Regions from separate parts of the Paenibacillus sp. JT31N17 genome, predicted to be linked through region 3. Evidence: riboswitches for the same ligand, from Rfam matches in the RefSeq annotation. Region 3 holds a riboswitch; each other region holds the start of a gene.
The links. Region 3 has a riboswitch for cyclic di-AMP ahead of AC0YOB_RS35250 (APC family permease). Riboswitches for the same ligand answer to the same signal wherever they lie in the genome.
Positions count from the first base shown of each region.

Region 1: another riboswitch for cyclic di-AMP. It lies ahead of AC0YOB_RS30880 (hypothetical protein); the one in region 3 lies ahead of AC0YOB_RS35250 (APC family permease).
Region 2: another riboswitch for cyclic di-AMP. It lies ahead of AC0YOB_RS21700 (3D domain-containing protein); the one in region 3 lies ahead of AC0YOB_RS35250 (APC family permease).
Region 4: another riboswitch for cyclic di-AMP. It lies ahead of AC0YOB_RS30245 (TrkH family potassium uptake protein); the one in region 3 lies ahead of AC0YOB_RS35250 (APC family permease).

Region 1 is NZ_JBWDNP010000015.1:65,053-69,265, reverse strand. It holds gene kdpA (potassium-transporting ATPase subunit KdpA) at 1-1,503, opposite strand, end outside; gene kdpF (K(+)-transporting ATPase subunit F) at 1,544-1,621, opposite strand; gene AC0YOB_RS30880 (hypothetical protein) at 1,742-2,152, opposite strand; cyclic di-AMP (ydaO/yuaA leader) riboswitch at 2,270-2,454, opposite strand; cyclic di-AMP (ydaO/yuaA leader) riboswitch at 2,547-2,744, opposite strand; cyclic di-AMP (ydaO/yuaA leader) riboswitch at 3,144-3,308, shown strand; gene AC0YOB_RS30875 (hypothetical protein) at 3,316-3,744, shown strand; gene AC0YOB_RS30870 (chromate transporter) at 4,001-4,213, opposite strand, start outside.
Region 2 is NZ_JBWDNP010000007.1:22,271-26,483, forward strand. It holds gene AC0YOB_RS21695 (polysaccharide deacetylase family protein) at 1-834, shown strand, start outside; gene AC0YOB_RS21700 (3D domain-containing protein) at 898-1,569, opposite strand; cyclic di-AMP (ydaO/yuaA leader) riboswitch at 1,685-1,923, opposite strand; gene AC0YOB_RS21705 (PAS domain S-box protein) at 2,001-3,458, opposite strand; gene AC0YOB_RS21710 (TetR/AcrR family transcriptional regulator) at 3,589-4,212, opposite strand.
Region 3 is NZ_JBWDNP010000022.1:37,052-41,264, reverse strand. It holds gene AC0YOB_RS35255 (hypothetical protein) at 1-387, shown strand, start outside; gene AC0YOB_RS35250 (APC family permease) at 451-2,268, opposite strand; cyclic di-AMP (ydaO/yuaA leader) riboswitch at 2,403-2,563, opposite strand; gene AC0YOB_RS35245 (polysaccharide deacetylase family protein) at 2,774-3,694, opposite strand; gene AC0YOB_RS35240 (MFS transporter) at 3,717-4,213, opposite strand, start outside.
Region 4 is NZ_JBWDNP010000014.1:124,377-128,589, forward strand. It holds gene AC0YOB_RS30235 (cation:proton antiporter) at 1-81, opposite strand, end outside; gene AC0YOB_RS30240 (potassium channel family protein) at 129-791, opposite strand; gene AC0YOB_RS30245 (TrkH family potassium uptake protein) at 808-2,160, opposite strand; cyclic di-AMP (ydaO/yuaA leader) riboswitch at 2,238-2,440, opposite strand; gene AC0YOB_RS30250 (CPBP family intramembrane glutamic endopeptidase) at 2,684-4,213, shown strand, end outside.

The sequences.
Region 1 (4,213 bases), on a different contig from region 3:
CAGCAGCGCAATCATCGAAATATACCTTCCGAAGAACATGACAAGGCCCGTGGTAATATTCCAGAACGGCGTATTATCGGCGAGTCCCTCAAATCCGGAGCCGTTGTTAGCCGCGGACGAGGTGTATTCATACAGCACCTGCGAGATGCCGTGGAAGCCAGGATTCGTAATGGCCCCTTTTCCCAGATCGGTCAGGAAGGCAATGGCCGTCGGTGCAAGAATGATAAACGGATGCGCCAGAATAGCGATCGCGATCAGCTTCATCTCCCGCGGTTCAATCTTCCTGCCGAGAAACTCGGGCGTTCGCCCGACCATCAGACCGCAGATGAATACGGCAAGAATGGCATACATCAGCATATTGACCAGCCCTACGCCTTTACCGCCGAATACGACGTTAAGCATCATCTCTGCAAGCGGTACAAGACCGCCTATCGGCGTGAGCGTATCGTGCATGTTATTGACCGATCCCGTTGTCGCCGCCGTCGTAACCGCTGTGAACAGGGACGACTGGGCAATCCCGAAGCGTACTTCTTTACCTTCCATGCTGCCCTGCGAAGCATCAATGCCAAGCCCGTTCATGACAGGGTTCCCGCTTTTCTCAGCCGAATAGACGACAGAGAGGAATACAAGGAACAGGATCATCATGGCCGAGAAAATAACCCAGCCCTGCTTGCGGCTTTTTGCGAACCTGCCGTACATGAAAGGCAGCGCCGCAGCCAGCACCCACATCGACAAAATCTCGATGACATTCGTAAGTGGTCTCGGGTTCTCGAACGGATGCGCCGAGTTGACGCCGAAGAACCCGCCTCCGTTGGTGCCCAGATGCTTGATCGATTCCAATGAAGCTACAGGTCCGATTGCGATCTGCTGCGTCGCGCCTTCCAGAGTCGTTACGGACAAGGTGGGATCAAGCGTCTGCGGCACCTGCAGGCCGACCAGCACCAGGGTGACGATAATCGCCAGCGGGAAAAAGACCCGCGTGTGCGCTTTGACGAAGTCCTCGAAGAAGTTGCCTACCGTTTTGCCTTTGCTTGTGATTCCCCTCACGAATGCGACTGCAACCGAGAAGCCGGTCGCCGCCGACGTGAACATCATCATCATGATGACCGCCATTTGCGTGAAATACGACAGGCCGCTTTCACCGCTGTAATGCTGCAGGTTCGTATTGGTCATGAAGCTGATTATCGTATTCAGGATGAGCGTGGGCTCCATATCGCCGATTCCGTTCGGATTTAGCGGCAGCCCGCTTTGCACCCGCAGCAGCACATAGCTGATGGCTACGAATATGAAGTTGATGGTAACGAAGCTGATGGCGTACTTCTTCCAGCTCATCCCTGCCCTGTTCTTCAGCCCCATGATCATATAAATCACTTTCTCCACCGGACCGAACACCTTGTCTGTGCGGTTAGGTTCATTCGAGAATACATGATACAAATAATTCCCGAGCGGTTTGGCGATCAGCATCAGAACGCCGATCACAATAATAATTTGCAATATGTCCATAGCCGTTCCTCCTTGGGGCTTAATCGACTCTCAAGCTCATTTAAAATTTCTCCGGATGAAGCAGGGCATACACCAGGTAGATCAGCAGCGCGCCTGTAAAAATCAAAACCAGCGTCATAAGCGTTCTCCCTCCGTCTCATCGATCGATTTGTCGCACCAGACCAAGAATCCGGCGATAACAAGGAAAGAGGCGATCAAAGTCAAAATCATCCATACATCCAACATAACAGCACTCCCTTTATGGTTGATCATTCAGGCGGCTGAGCAAGAACCCGACATCTCCGGATTGCGTGCGCACAATATAGGCAGCGCCGAGCTTTTTATAAATAACCTCGGGATGCCATACCGTCGTAATAACGGTAATCTCCTGGCAGGACCAGTTGGCCATGAGCTGCAGATACTGACAGCTGAGCGGCAGGCTCGACTCAAAAATATAAACGCGTCCGATCGAAAATAGGGGAGCCGCTCCCGCTTTGCTGCGGGTCGTGTTCACACGTATAATTTCATTAACGCCCATTTCCCGCAGCAGCTTTTCTTCCCTCCTATTATTCGTGAGGGCAACCACAGGCTGCTGTTTGTAGAGCAGCAGCCGTACGAATTTTCTCCCTGCCTCAGTCGATGCAGCCACCAATATGGGCCGTTGTTCCATACGTTTCTCCTCCAAATTCAAGGGAAGAAGGCAACAAAAAAGAAGCCTTAGGAAAAGAGTAACCTTTACCTGCGGCTTCTTTGACCATGACAAACGTCCTGATCGCTCGCGATAAGTGTTGCCTCTCCCGGTACGCTTACGAGGTTAGCTGTCGGATTCGGGCATGAGAGTAGCCCTACGCCCGGCATTTTGGAATGCCGGATGATTCACCCCGTGACCGTCGCTTTCGTCCCGATGGACAAGGACGGTCGTTGGTTCCCCCGTTACTGCAGCTGCTGCGCAATATTCAGCGAATGAAACAAATTCAAGATTTATACAAAAATCTATACAACAAAAAACCGCAGAGGCACGTGACGCTCTGCGGTCGAATTTAATCGATCACTTCGTTCACCATTCCTCTCTCCACCTGCGCTTACGAGGTTAGCTGTCGGATTCGGGCGGTGAGAGTCGCCCTACATTGCATGAGTTTCATGACACTCCTGCAACGATTCACCCCTGCGCTGTACGATCCGACTCTCACATCGGATACCAACAACGCTTCTATGGTTCCCCCGCTTTCCACCCGAAGGCGGAAACTCAGCGATCAAAAAAATGGATATATGCTGTTGAGCACGATATGAATCATACTCCCAGCCGTACGGCGTGTAAAGCATGTCCAGAACAGCTATGGGCACAAATAACGCCGCTGGACATATTTTCAAGCGCTTTCAGAGGATCAATGCTTCTTTATGCTCTGTATATCGCGGTATTTCGCTGTTTTTCTTTATCTCCGCTTAAAATGAAACCAGGCCCTTCGGGAGCATATATGAAGAATGGAGCAGCGTATTAGCAACATGAAGAGGGAACGAGTAATTGCGCAAAATGACTGGTTTTAGCCGCTTATTTTCACTTTAAATGAAAAATATGGCGTTATGAAGTGTTTATCAGGCTGCGGATCGTTTTACAGAAGAAAAGGAACGGAATATGATAAATGGCAAGCCTGATTACGGCTATCATTTATTCGCTGAGTGCTTCCAAAGGAAGCAGCGGGGGAACCATGTGAGCGTCTGGGACTTCTGGCGTTCAAGGGGTGAATCCGGATGCCTAACGGCTCTGGCAGGGCGGCTCTCTCGTCCGAATCCGACAGCTAACCTCGTAAGCGAAAAAAGGGAGAGAATTTAAAGATGTCTGTTCAAACCGTTGACCCACTGCCCAAAGCTGACCCGCTGCCTGAACCGGAACTCCGCCTGCAGATTGTTCAAGTCAAAAGGATGGAGCTGTTTATTGTGGCCCTCAATGAAAACAAAATGACCCGTTATCAGGTCATCCTGTTTCTGACCACAAACGCCGGACAAGCATGGAGCGATATGGTGCTGGAAAATTGGCAAAAGCCCGCGGACTGGATTACATGGTCCAACCGTTTCCGGGACATTCTGGATTCCAGGGAGCCTCATAATCTCGGTTGGTTACTGCAGCATTATCATGAAGATACCATTCAAAGTGTACTGGTCTCCTCAGCTCTGGAGCAGTTGAAAAGCAATCCCGGTCATAATCAGTCAGCGATAAAAACCGTATTGTTTGACCGTGCATCTTCTTATATTAGTTTGTTCTAGCATTCAAACCTCTTTTTATATTGTAGGGAAGCCCGGAGAGTTTCTGTGCTCTTCGGGCTTATTTTGTATGCTCTAAAGTCAGATCCGGAGGTGTGGATCGTGCTGCTTGTCGATCAAGCCATCCAGAATAACGTGTACAAAAACACATAATTATGGCGTACAGCAGCATAATAAATCGTATTAATAACTCCCGTGCGGATAAAATCAAAAAAAAGCATCGTCCGCCCTAACAAGCAGCAGCGATACTTTAATTGAATTAGAACAATATAATCCCGGCGGCTCCGGCAGCCATGATGACCATAATGGGATGGAGTTTGTATTTCAGCAGGAGGTATAAGCATCCGGCGCAGATCAGGAGCGTGCAGACCGTTACCCAGGTGAAGCCCGTCTCGCCGTCCGGAAACCCGAAATGGATGGCGGCGAATACTATCAATCCCGTAATGACGGGCCGTAATCCGTAAAATGAGGA
Region 2 (4,213 bases), on a different contig from region 3:
AGACTTCATGCTGCTCCGCTTGATAAGCTCCCGGCTTCCTTACATATTCAACTTCAGAACGAGCCCGGCAGCCTGCCGCTTAGCATACCCGGCGTCAGTGAGCCTTCTTTCCAGAGCAGAGAGACAGGCCAGCAGAAGAAAAAGAAAATTTCGCGCCGTGACGCCACATCCTGGGTAGATCTGCAGCAGCGTTATCCCGGGACCTTCGTTATCGGCGGCCCGCGCAAGGAGAGGAAGGTTGCGCTTACCTTTGACGATGTGCCTGATCCCCGCTACACGTCCAAGGTGCTTGATATATTAGCCCGCCATAAAGTCAGGGCGACTTTTTTTGTAGTCGGATCGCGCGCCGCTTCTTATCCGTCCATAGTCAGGCGCATTGGCAGGGAAGGACATGTAATCGGCAACCATTCCTATAACCATGCGGTATTCTCGCGTATTTCCCTGTTTGCCTTCCAGCAGCAGATCCGCAATACGGACGCCATATTGCGTCCGCTCGCCGGTTATAGTCCCAGATTAATCAGACCGCCCTATGGGGAAGTACTGCCCGGGCAAATTGAATGGATGAAGCAAAACGGTTATATTGCCGTCAACTGGGATGTCGACTCTGTTGACTGGCGGGGCATCGACAGCAGTACGATATTGTTTAACATCAAGAAAACCCTGCAGCCCGGCTCTATTATTCTTCAGCATGCAGGCGGAGGCATCGGCCAGGATTTATCGGGAACATTAGAGGCGCTGCCCAAACTGATCAAGCTGCTCCGCAGCAAAGGCTATCAAATGGTTACGCTCCCCGAGCTGCTTGGAGAGCCGGCTGCACGAAGCGTAAAGCCCTGAAACCACCAAGCGGCGCCCCTGCAAGGGGGCGCCGCTCATTTATGATCGATTATATTTGAAGTATTATGATTTGCCCAGAACAAAAACCTTTACATATTGAAACCCGAACTCCTGGGCTTTTGCCTGCGATTGCGGTACAAAGATATCAATGCGATCCCCTTTGATCCCGCTCCCCATATCTGTCGCTACGGCCATCATGCCGCCAACAGGCAAACCGTCATGGTCATAACCGGTGATATACACCTTGCTTCCCATCGGAATACGGTTGGGATCAACTGCGATCGTACCCAGCTTGAGCGGGTTGCCGTAATAGTCAACCGGGCCCCAGCCGTTCTCGGATGCATCAGCTGTATAGGCGCTTGCTTTGGCTTGTACAACATCGGTATAGTTGTAGGCAAGTCCGTTGACTGTCACGGTATTTTTCGGCAGCGCTTTGGCCGTGGATTCCATTTTAATCGCCTTGACCGCCGCGGGCTTCGGAGCTGCTGCCGTTTTTTTCGCTGCCGATCCCGGCACTGTAATGGACAAGCCCGCATAGATGTTGGACGGGTCCACGCCTGGATTCGCTTTCACCAGCTGATCAAGCTGCACGCCGAATTGCTTGGACAACGTCCAGAAGGTATCATTGTCTTTTGCCTTGTATACCGCTGCAGCGTTTGCCGCCCCTGCATGGGCAAGAATTGCCAATCCAAGCACAGCTGCTGCCGCGCCTTTTTTCCATTTTGCATTTACCAAAACAAATGTCCTCCTTTTTATTTACGGGTTTATCGGCATGTTCTGATACAGAACTGTCTCCAAACTCCGTCATCGCTCAAACAAAGGCAGCCTCTCTCCCGATTGGTTAAGTATGCCTGTTTGTGCATGCGGCCTGCGAGGTTAGTTGTCGGATTCGGATTGAGGAGTTCAACCCTACGCCAAAGCGGATATGCCCGCTCCAAAGCGATTCACCCCCAGCGGATTTTCACCCTGCCAATTCGACTGGCTCGGATAATATTCCGCGAGGCAGGAAACAGATTATGGCTTGCTGAAAGCATCTGTTTGCTGCCTCATAAAGATCCCCCGTACGATAAGTTTCGGCTCGCGTTAAAGGATACCATAATTCTATCCCCCAAATACACTGGTAAATAGGTCCAGCCGCGAACAATAACTGGCTGAACGCCATTCATTTATCCCTCTGTCTCCCATTCAAAGGCAGGCAGCTCAACTGTGACGGTTGTGCCGCTGCTTTCCTCGCTTTCAAATTTCAGCGTGCCGCGGTGGGCTTCAATAATGCGCAAGCAAATCATGAGTCCAAGCCCCGTGCCGGAGCTTTTGGTCGAGTAGAAGGGGCTGCCTAGACGCTCAAGCTTATCCTTGGGGATTCCCACCCCTTGGTCTTGAATGCGGACAGTAAGCATACCCGCGTCCCCCTCCTTCAGGGTAATGGATAAATCTCCTCCGCTTGGCATCGCCTCTATGGCATTTTTCATCAAATTGATAAATACCTGCTTGAGCTGATTCTCATCGCAATATACCGTCGGCATCTTCGCGGCAAAATCCTTTTTCATCTCGACATTGTTCATAATCGCCTGGGTTTCCAGCAGCGTAATCACATTCTCCAATATGAAGACCAGATTATGATGGCTGAACTGCTTGACCTGGGGCTTGGCCAACGCCATAAATTCCTGCACGATCGTATTGATCCGGTCCAGCTCCGCAAGCATAATATTGAAATATTCATGATGGTCGCTTACCTTTGTTTTTAGAAACTGCGTAAAACCCTTTAAGGAGGTTAAAGGGTTTCGGATTTCGTGAGCGATTCCCGCCGCCATCTGACCTGCTACCGACAGCTTCTCTGACCGGATAATCGCTTCTTCCTCTCTTTTGCGCTCCGTCAAATCACGAAACACGCTTTGCACAACAAAGGGGCGTCCCTGAAAATTATGAATCCGGATGCCTGAAACCTCGACATCGATGATCCTTCCATCAAGGCTGACGATTTTGGATTTCATAAAGTCCAAAGGCTCATCCGAGGCCAGCAGCAAGCTCATGCGTTCGCTCGTCATTTGCCGGTAATCGGCGTAAATCAAATCCATATAGGTAACGGTAAATAATTCCTCAACCCTGGTGGCGCCAAAGAGGAGAAGGCCGGCATTATTCGTATATAAAATCGTTTCACCGTCATGAACGACGATGGGTTCAGGCAAATATTTGATCAGGCGCTGATACCTGAGTTCATGCTCACGCAAAATTTCATCCGCTTTAATCGTACTGGTGACATCCGTCAGCGTTCCAACTAGCGCGGGACGGCCATCATACTCGATCAATATACCCTTGGCCTCATAGTAGAACAGACTTCCGTCCTTCCTGAGCCCTCTGAGCCAGTTGCGGGTCCCCCTGCTTTCCCCTCTCAACCGACGGCTGATTTTGTCTTTGAAAAATGCCCGGTCTTCCTCGAAGACCAGTTCCTTGGGCTGCATACCGATAATTTCCTCACGGGAGTATCCGAACATCTCCGCCAGACACGGATTTACATACGAAATTTGATCTTCATGAAAAAGAAAGACGCCTATTCGCGACTGATCAACCAATTGATGCAGATGAGTGGAAATAAATGACTCGTATTGAGATTGTTGATCCTTCATAAAGCTCATCCCCCGACAGGTTCAAAAGAAGTATCCTTATCAATTCGCTAACATTTTATCATTTCCCTCCATGTCAAAGGACTTATTTACAAAGGCGTTTTAATGCCGATCTCTTGTTTTTTTATCGATATTAGGCCTTCATACCTGCCACCAATGTTCTTATTCCTTGATTGTAAATGGGGAGCGTCCTCTCCAAAAGCGAATCGATGGACTCCAGACTGCCGTTATAGGTGTGGACGAATCCCTGCATGTAATAAAATAAAATGCGCGCATGATTGAGCGCAGCTTCAGCGTCGGAAGCAGAACCCTCTTCATCCACCACATTGTCCAGCGCCTGAATCAGATGGCCGAATATACGGTTGCGGATCTGATTCACTTCGAGCTCGGGCTCCGGCTCATCCACCCTGCCGCTTCCCGATGTGATCAGAACATTGAAGAAGCTGCCATTGCTCAGGCAAAACACAGCATATTCCTGGCAGGCGCCAATCAATTTGTCCAGCGGGACTGCGTCCGCGTCTCCCAGCCTCTCCAGCATCCGGCCTTCCATCTCCGCAAGCGGCGGGATAGCGATCTGCTGCAGCAGATCCTCTTTATTCTTGAAATACAAATAGATCGCGGTATGCGAGCAGCCTGCCTCCTTGGCTATCTCGCGCATCGTTACCGACGGATAGCCTTTCTCTGCAAATAGCCGTGCAGCGGAATGACGGATAGCCTGCTTCATTTCCTCAGTCAGCATTTTTCGTCTTGTCGTCATG
Region 3 (4,213 bases):
TTCGTCAAAGAGGATATGAAGGGCAAGCTGTTCGGCAAAGCGGTCTGTGCCGTCTACAGCTGTACGATCAGCCGCTCCGCTTATGAACGGATGCAGGCCTATATCCAAGCCATCGAAGCCAACAAGGAAAACTACAAATACAATCTGATCGGCCTGTTCGGCGTTATGCTGAATATGGAGTTCCAGCGCGAGAATGCTTACTTCTGCACCCAGTTTGTCGCCAAGGTGTTCGAGCATAGCGGACTTCCGATTGCCGACAAGCCGGCCTCGCTGGTCACTCCCGGCGATCTGGAAAATTCGGCAGCTCTGCAGCTGGAATTTCAGGGCGAGCTGGAGCGCTATATCCAGCGCCAATCTACTGCTAAGCAAGAGATGAAGACCGCCTGATGCTTGAGCTTTATTCTATTAACTGCATCGATATTCCAAAACAAATGCGCTTGGCAGGTTAGCCTACCGATTCAGATGATAGGGGACTGTCGTGATAACTACGTCCTTCTGGGCGAACAAATAAGCATGCAGCATCAAGCCTGTCTGGTTGTGAAGAATATACTGCCACCAGTGCCTGGTTATGAACTGGGGAATGAGAATGGTAATATGATCGGTTTCCGCGCTTTTCCACTCGACCGTATCAATGAATTTCATGAGCGGCCTGATCACGCTGCGATAGCTGGACCGGAGCACGATAAGACGGACGCCGGGATTCCATTCCTCCCATTTTTTCTCCATCCGTTCAATATCTTCATCATCAAATCCCACATAAACGGCGACCACATTCTCCGTCAGCGACTTGGCATAGCTCAGCGACTGCATGACAACGCGCGTTATGCCCGCTACCGGAACCACGATGGTGCTTCCTTTAATAACCGGTTTGTCCGCTTCCATGTTGATCCGCAATTGATCCGCCGTATTGCGGTAATGCTTGTTGATGCTCAGGAAGATCCAGATCACAACAGGCAGGAATAGAAAGACCATCCAGACATGCCCGAACTTGGTGAAGATAAAAATCAGCGTAATGACCAGAGTGGTGAGCATGCCAATTGTATTGATGACTAATTTTATGATCCAGTTGGCTGGCTTCAGCTTAATCCACCTCACCATCATCCCCAGCTGGGATAACGTAAAGGGAATAAAGACGCCTACCGCATACAGGGGAATCAGGCTCTCGGTATCGCCATGGAAAAGCACTACGAGCAAAGCTGACAAGATGCCCAAAATAATAATGCCATTGGAAAAGCCGAGACGGTCGCCGCGCACCATAAACACATTCGGCATATATTTATCTTTGGCCAGCATGAACGCCAGAAGAGGAAAGGCCGAGTAGGCTGTATTGGCTGCCAGAAACAGAATCAGGGCAGTGACACCCTGGATGATATAATAAATCACGCCTCTGCCAAAGGTGGAATCGGCGATCTGGGAGACCACGGTTTCCTTCGGATTCGGCGTAATGCCGTACCAGTAGGCGAGAAGGCTGATTCCCACAAACATGGCGCCCAGAATGGCGCCCATCATGATCAGTGTGGCGGCGGCATTGCGATTGGCCGGCTGCTTGAAGTTCGGTATGGCATTGGATACCGCCTCCACGCCGGTGAGCGCGGAACAGCCGGAGCTGAAGGCCTTCAGAAGCAGGAAGAGACTGATATTCGATACAGCGGCGCCGATTTCCGGAGGATGCGCATCAACGCCTCCGAGCGCGTACTTGATAATTCCCGAAATAATGAGGGCGAAAATCGCGAAGACAAACAAATAAACGGGCATGGCAAGCACGGATGCGGATTCCGTAATTCCGCGCAGGCTGATAATAGTCAAAAACAAAATCATGATGAGCGCAATCAGTACGCGATGATCATGCAGAGACGGAAAAGCCGATGTAATGGCATCAGTCCCGGCGGATGTGCTGACGGCGACAGTAAGAATGTAATCGACAAGCAGCGAGCCTCCGGCCAGCAGTCCGGTGCGGACGCCCAGATTGTCCTTGGCTACTACATAAGCCCCGCCTCCGGCGGGATAAGCGAAGATCGTTTGCCTGTATGACAAAATCAGAATCAGGAGAAGACCCAGCACAGCAAGCGAGATGGGGATGGAATACCATACCGCCGCGAAGCCCGCAGCCATCAGAACGATCAGAATTTGCTCCGTCCCGTAAGCGACTGAAGAGAGCGCATCCGAGGACAATACCGCAAGCGCTTTAAGTTTGCTCAGCTTTTCCCCTTCAATTTCCGCGCTTTTCATTGGACGTCCGATTAATAACCGTTTGAATCTGCCTACCACTGTGACTTCCCCTTTTAGCTGCATTTTGTTGTGAAGCAAATGATCCTATCACTAATTTCAAGCATAAAAAAAGCCGCAGAAAGTTAGGAGCTTTCCGCGGCTTTATCCACAAGAGAACATGGTTAAAACGCGATAATTCCTCTTCCGTACGCTTACGAGGTTAGCTGCCGGATTCGGGCGCGAGAGTCGCCCTACACCTTGGCTTGCGCCAGGTGATTCACCCCTGAGACCAGATCAACTGCATCTGCCTCCATGGTTCCCCCGTTTCTGTTTCAGAACTCAGCGATTAAGGATTTCTATGAAATTGAAACTCTTTTCCACGACTTGCCGCTTCACTTACTGAATATTACTCCTTCACTTATTTCTTGTACAGCAACGGAAACTGGAAAATATTTAAGCTCATTACCCTATATAGCGATATAAACGCTTACATAGATCCTATCCTCTTCCTATCAACCTTTTTCGCAGGATATCTTCATTTATGACCTATTATGTTTCCTGCCCGTTATTTTTGTCTGGCCATAAGCGATCTCAACAGCACAGCCGCGGATTTGAGCCTTGGCTTTTTTCTGTACTTCCGCACATCATCATAAGTCGCCAGGGCAACCTTGGCATCCCGCAGCGCATAAGCGAAATCATCACCCTGCATCAGCTTGTATTCCCATACCCGCTTCTCCCAGGATGGAACAAGGGCGCTCATATGCTCGTCCCCGGCTGCCGGATGAATATAAGTCTCGCAGATTCCCTCGGGAAGATCGTAGAGCTTTGACAGCATCATCTGCTTGAAGCTCTCATAGGTTTCTCCTTCTTCCACGCCATACGTATGGCTCAGCAGATAATCCGGTATCGGCACGCCGAGCGTATCCGCAAGATGGACCACCTTGCGCAGCGCCTGCTCCGCTCCCGGAATAGAGGCCAGAAACTTGTCCCGGGGATCGATCCAGCGGAACAGACGGAATGGCAGACCGCGCCGGGAGCACTGCCACAGCACCTGCGGCAGATAGCTTCTGCCTGTCGCCAGGCCATAGAGACTTCCCATATGATTATCCGCATGGGAGACCGTCAGACCCGCCTGCTTCACCGCCTGGAATTGTGCCTGCATTTCCCGTACAACCGCCTTCGGATCGGACTGCCGCTCGAAGGCTTCGATGGTGGCGTGCATGCGCCCGTCCGGGCCCTCCAGCGACGGATCGCCGGTCAGGCTTTTCCAGGGCAAAGCGGCAATCTCGCTTGTTAGCGTCAGATGCAGCCCGATGTTCGCTGCCTTCTGCTTACGGCACCACGCTGCCGCCTGCTCAAAGGCCGAGGCAGGCGGCATAATCGTTGCCGATGATACCTTCCGCTCCTCCAGCAAATGCATAATAGCTTGATTGGCGGCCTCGCTCTGCCCAAAATCATCAGCATTCAAAATTAAATATTTCTCCATCTGCCGCACCTCCAACACTTTTTTAATCCTGACTTTCCGGAAATGGCTTCAGAAAAAACGAGAGAATCAAGGAAACGCTCAGTAAACAAAAGGGGACAACGCAGACCAGGACGCGAAAGGTCAAATCAGGATTCGGTCCGGGTTCGTCGCCGCTTACATAGCCAAAGAGCATGCCGATGGTCCAGAACGCCAAGGCCGAGATCAGACCGCTGGAGCGGGTGATGAATCCGCTGACGGCCGTATACACGCCTTCCCTGCGCTGGCCGGTTCTGGCTGTATCCAGATCGATGATACGGCTGTTCAGCACAGGCGGAGTAACCAGAAACCCTGCCAGTCCGAAGCCGACTATAATCCCGAATACAATTCCGCTGGCAAGTCCCTGCCCGAACCACAGCGGTATGACGGACAAGGCATATACAGCGAGAGAAACCCGCCAGCCGTTATGGGAACCAAGCTTGTTAACGATCCGGTACCAGACGACCACAAGTGGAATAACCGATACAAATATCGATGCCAACA
Region 4 (4,213 bases), on a different contig from region 3:
TCCTGCGATCATGCCAGCCGTCACAATCGTGAGCAGCAGTAAAAACAAGTGATGAATTGTTTCTGTAGTTGATGTCTCCATTTGCCGCTTTCACGCCCGTTTCATAATGAAGCAGTCGCTGATTTCCCCTAACGGGTAACGGACTCCTCGAATTGTTCAATCTGTTGGTTGGTCCCGATGACAACCATGACATCCTTCTCAGCGAGCACATCGGTTGCAGTAGGAGCAATAATGATTCCTCTGGGCTTATTGATTGCAACAATGCTGCAGCCGAATTTAGCTCTGGGATTAAGATCCTGCAGGGATACGCCGTTAAGACATTTTGGCACCGCCAGCTCGGCAATCGTATAATCCTTTGACAATTCAATATAATCAAGCAGATTAGGCGACACCAGCTGATGCGCGACACGAATGCCCATATCCCGCTCCGGATAGACTACGCGGTCCACCCCGATTTTCTCCAGCACCCGACCATGCAGCTCGCTCATCGCCTTGGCCACGACCTTCTTCACGCCCAGGTCCTTAAGCAAAATAGTCGTCAGAATGCTCGCTTGAATATCATCGCCGATAGCGACAACACCACAGTCAAAATTGCGTACGCCAAGCGACCGCAGCACTTCCTCGTCCGTTGATTCCGCCACGACGGTATGCGTCAGATGCTGACTCATATCCTGAACGGCTTCCTCGTCCTTATCAATGCCGAGCACTTCATATCCAAGCTCCACTAATTCCCTGGCCAAACTTGAACCGAAGCGGCCAAGTCCGATAATGACGAACTGATGATTCTTCATCGTGTAATAATTTCCCCTATCCAATAATAATTTTGCCTTCCGGATGACGATATAATTCTTTCTCCGAACGCGGCCCAAGCGCATAGGCGAGTGTCAGAGGACCCAGCCTGCCGGCAAACATGGTCAAGCAGATAATAATCTTGCCGACCGTGGAGAGCTCCGGTGTAATGCCAAGCGTCAAGCCTACTGTCCCGAAGGCTGAGGTAGTCTCGAACAGGATTTTCAAGAAGGCCTGATCCTCAGTCGTGGAGAGCACCATGGTGACGACAATGACAAGGGAAAGCGATAACAAGGTAATGGTCAATGCTTTGAAAATGCGCTCACGGGCAAGACGGTAGCGAAACAGCACAATATCTTCCCTGCCCCGGATCATGGCAATAACCGCACCGATTAGAGTCGTGAAGGTTGTGGTCTTGATTCCGCCTCCTGTAGAACCCGGCGAAGCGCCGATGAACATCAGGATAATGGTCAGGAACTGTGTGGCCTGCCTGAGTGAGGCAAGGTCAAGCGTATTGGCGCCAGCTGTACGCGGAGTAACCGACTGGAAGAAGGAAGCCAATATTTTGCCGCCCCAATGAAGGGAACCGAGTGTCCTGGCATTGGTGAACTCGAATATAAAAACAACAACCGTTCCGAATACAATCAAAAAGCCGGTCATAGACAGTACTACTTTGGAATGAAGCGAAAGTTTCTTATTATTGCGATATTCTACGAGATCCGAGATAACAATAAAACCGATCCCGCCTGTTATGATCAGCAGCATCGTCACGATATTGACCAAAGGATCATTAACATACTCCGTAAGGCTTACATACGGAACCCCGAACTGGCCGAATAAATCGATGCCCGCATTATTAAAGAATGAAATCGCGTGAAAAATGCCAAAATAAACTGCCTTGCCAAGCGGCATATCAAACGACCAGCGGATGGCAAAAAGGACAGCGCCAACGAGCTCAATGGTCAACGAGTACAAAATCACTTTGCGTATGAGACGCACAATGCCTTCCATGCTGGTCTGGTTCATCGCCTCCTGCAGAATGAGCCGTTCCTTCAGGGATATGCGCTTGCGCAGAACAAGAGCAAACAAAGTGGCCATGGTCATAAAGCCGAGACCGCCAAGCTGAATCAGCATCATAATAATGATTTGGCCGGGAACCGAATAGTGGCTGCCTGTATCCACAGTCACGAGCCCCGTCACGCACGTTGCCGTTGTTGCTGTAAATACCGCGTCGATAAATGGCGTCGGTAAGCCATCCCGCGAGGCAAAGGGCATGGAGAGCAGCAAGCCTCCAAGCAAAATAATGAGCGCAAAGCCCGTTACCAATATACGGGGCGGCGACCATTTGGAAATATTGAAAAAAGATAGCATCGTAGGATTTGTCCCACCCCTCCTGGCTGTTTGCGCGCACAAAAAAAGCACTGGAAGCCCAAGTGCCAATGCGTTTGAGTCCTGTTCCACGAAGCCTGCGAGGTTAGCTGACGGATTCGGGCTTGAACAGCTGCCCTATTCACAAGCAGTTCAAAATTACGCTGCTTGTTGAAATTCACCCCGTGCTGTCCTTTAATGAAATCGCATAAGCTTAAGCGACCCGTTCAAGACAGCTGTATGGTTCCCCCGTTTTCATTTCGAAATTCGGCTTTTCATATGCAATTGATACACATTATAATTGCATTGTTCTGGAAAAAACAAACGACAATTAAGGAGGAAAGGAACCGTTTTCAGGCAAAAAAGACGACCCTCGGGCCCAAATCGGCACATCCTGTTCATTATTGTCCATTTAACTCGACCACAAAACGTATTTGCGAGCATTCGCATGGAAATTATCGAGACAACTATGATAAGGTAGATGTATGCGGTTTACTGCTTGTATATTGAGATTAGAGGTGCAAACATGAATGTTTATCAGCTGCGGCCCAACTGGAAATTCTATGCATGGTTAGGCGTCATTGGCATTGTTATTTATTTGCTCGTACAAGTTGTACCGCAAACCTCGGAGTCTTTTTTTGACTCGGGCAGCAAGAAGGTAATCGCCAAAAGCAAAGCCGAGCAGATTGCTGAGGATTTTGCCCTGCAGCAATTCAAGCAGCTGCCGGAGAGCATCCATGCGGTTCACCAATCCGATTCGATGCTTTACGGTTATCTGTCCAAGGAAAAGCAGACCGAGACCTACGACAAGAAATATGACAGCCGCTTCCCCACCGACACATTCCAGGTCACGGCGGCGATGCCTGACGGCAGCCAGATTTTTATTTATGTGCATATGCAGGAAGCCAAGGTTGTCGGCTGGAACCAATACAAGGAGATCCATACCACTATCCCGCAAGCGACCCAGATAAGCGACGCTGCTATGAAATATGCCGTCTCCCAAGGATTTAAAGCGAATGAACTAAGCATGACCAAGGCAGACCCGGAAACAGGCAGGATCTCGTACAAGGTTAACGGCTATACGATCGGAGAATCGCAGCTGATGCTTGCGATGAGAACAGAGAAAACAAGCGATGGAACGCTCATCATTGCCGAATACAAGCCCGGCTTCACGGTTCCGGCCAGTTATTCGAGCTATGTCCAGGCCCAGCAGAAGCTTGCTTCTTTCCTGTCCCTCCTCGGCAGCATTCTGCTTTCCTTTGTCCTGTTCGTCATTGCAATCGTCTATGCCGCGCTTTACCGCAAGCATTCCTCGTTTACACGCGGTATTGTACTGACTCTGCTGTTCCTCGTCATGTATTTGGCGAATGACTTCAATCTCATGGACGGTCTGCTGGCGAGTGCCGGCGAGGACCCTAATGCGATGGCCTACGCGGCCATTAATGTCGGCATTACCTGTGTCGTCACGATTGTGATGGGCATTGCCGTTTATTTCTCCCTTGTCGGCGGCGACGCCCTGTGGAACTCAATGGGCAAACGGATGTGGCCGCGAATGGGAGAGGAGGGTTATGGCGATCATGTATGGCGCAGCATGTGGCTCGGTTATCTGATTGCTTTCCTGCTGCTGGGACTGCAGACCGTCATCTTCATCGTGCTGGTGAATGTTACCGGCGCATGGTCAACCTCGGATGTCACGCAGTCTCCATACAACCTGGGCATTTTGTGGATCTTCCCCATGCTGGCCTGGTGCGCCGCCATTTCGGAGGAGGCTTTGTACCGTTTTTTCGGAATCGGCCTTTTCAAAAAATGGTTCAACAATACGTTCGTCGCTTCGCTTATTCCCACTATTATATGGGCGCTTGGCCATGTTACATATCCCATTTTCCCTTCCACCACACGGCTGCTTGAATTGACCGTTATCGGGCTTATCTTCAGCTTCATGTTTCTGCGGTACGGTTTTCTCACGGTCGTATTCGCCCATGCCGTATTCGACAGCATCATGATGGCTATTTCCCTGATCTTCACGGGAACGCCGGGCAATATCATCATGGGCATC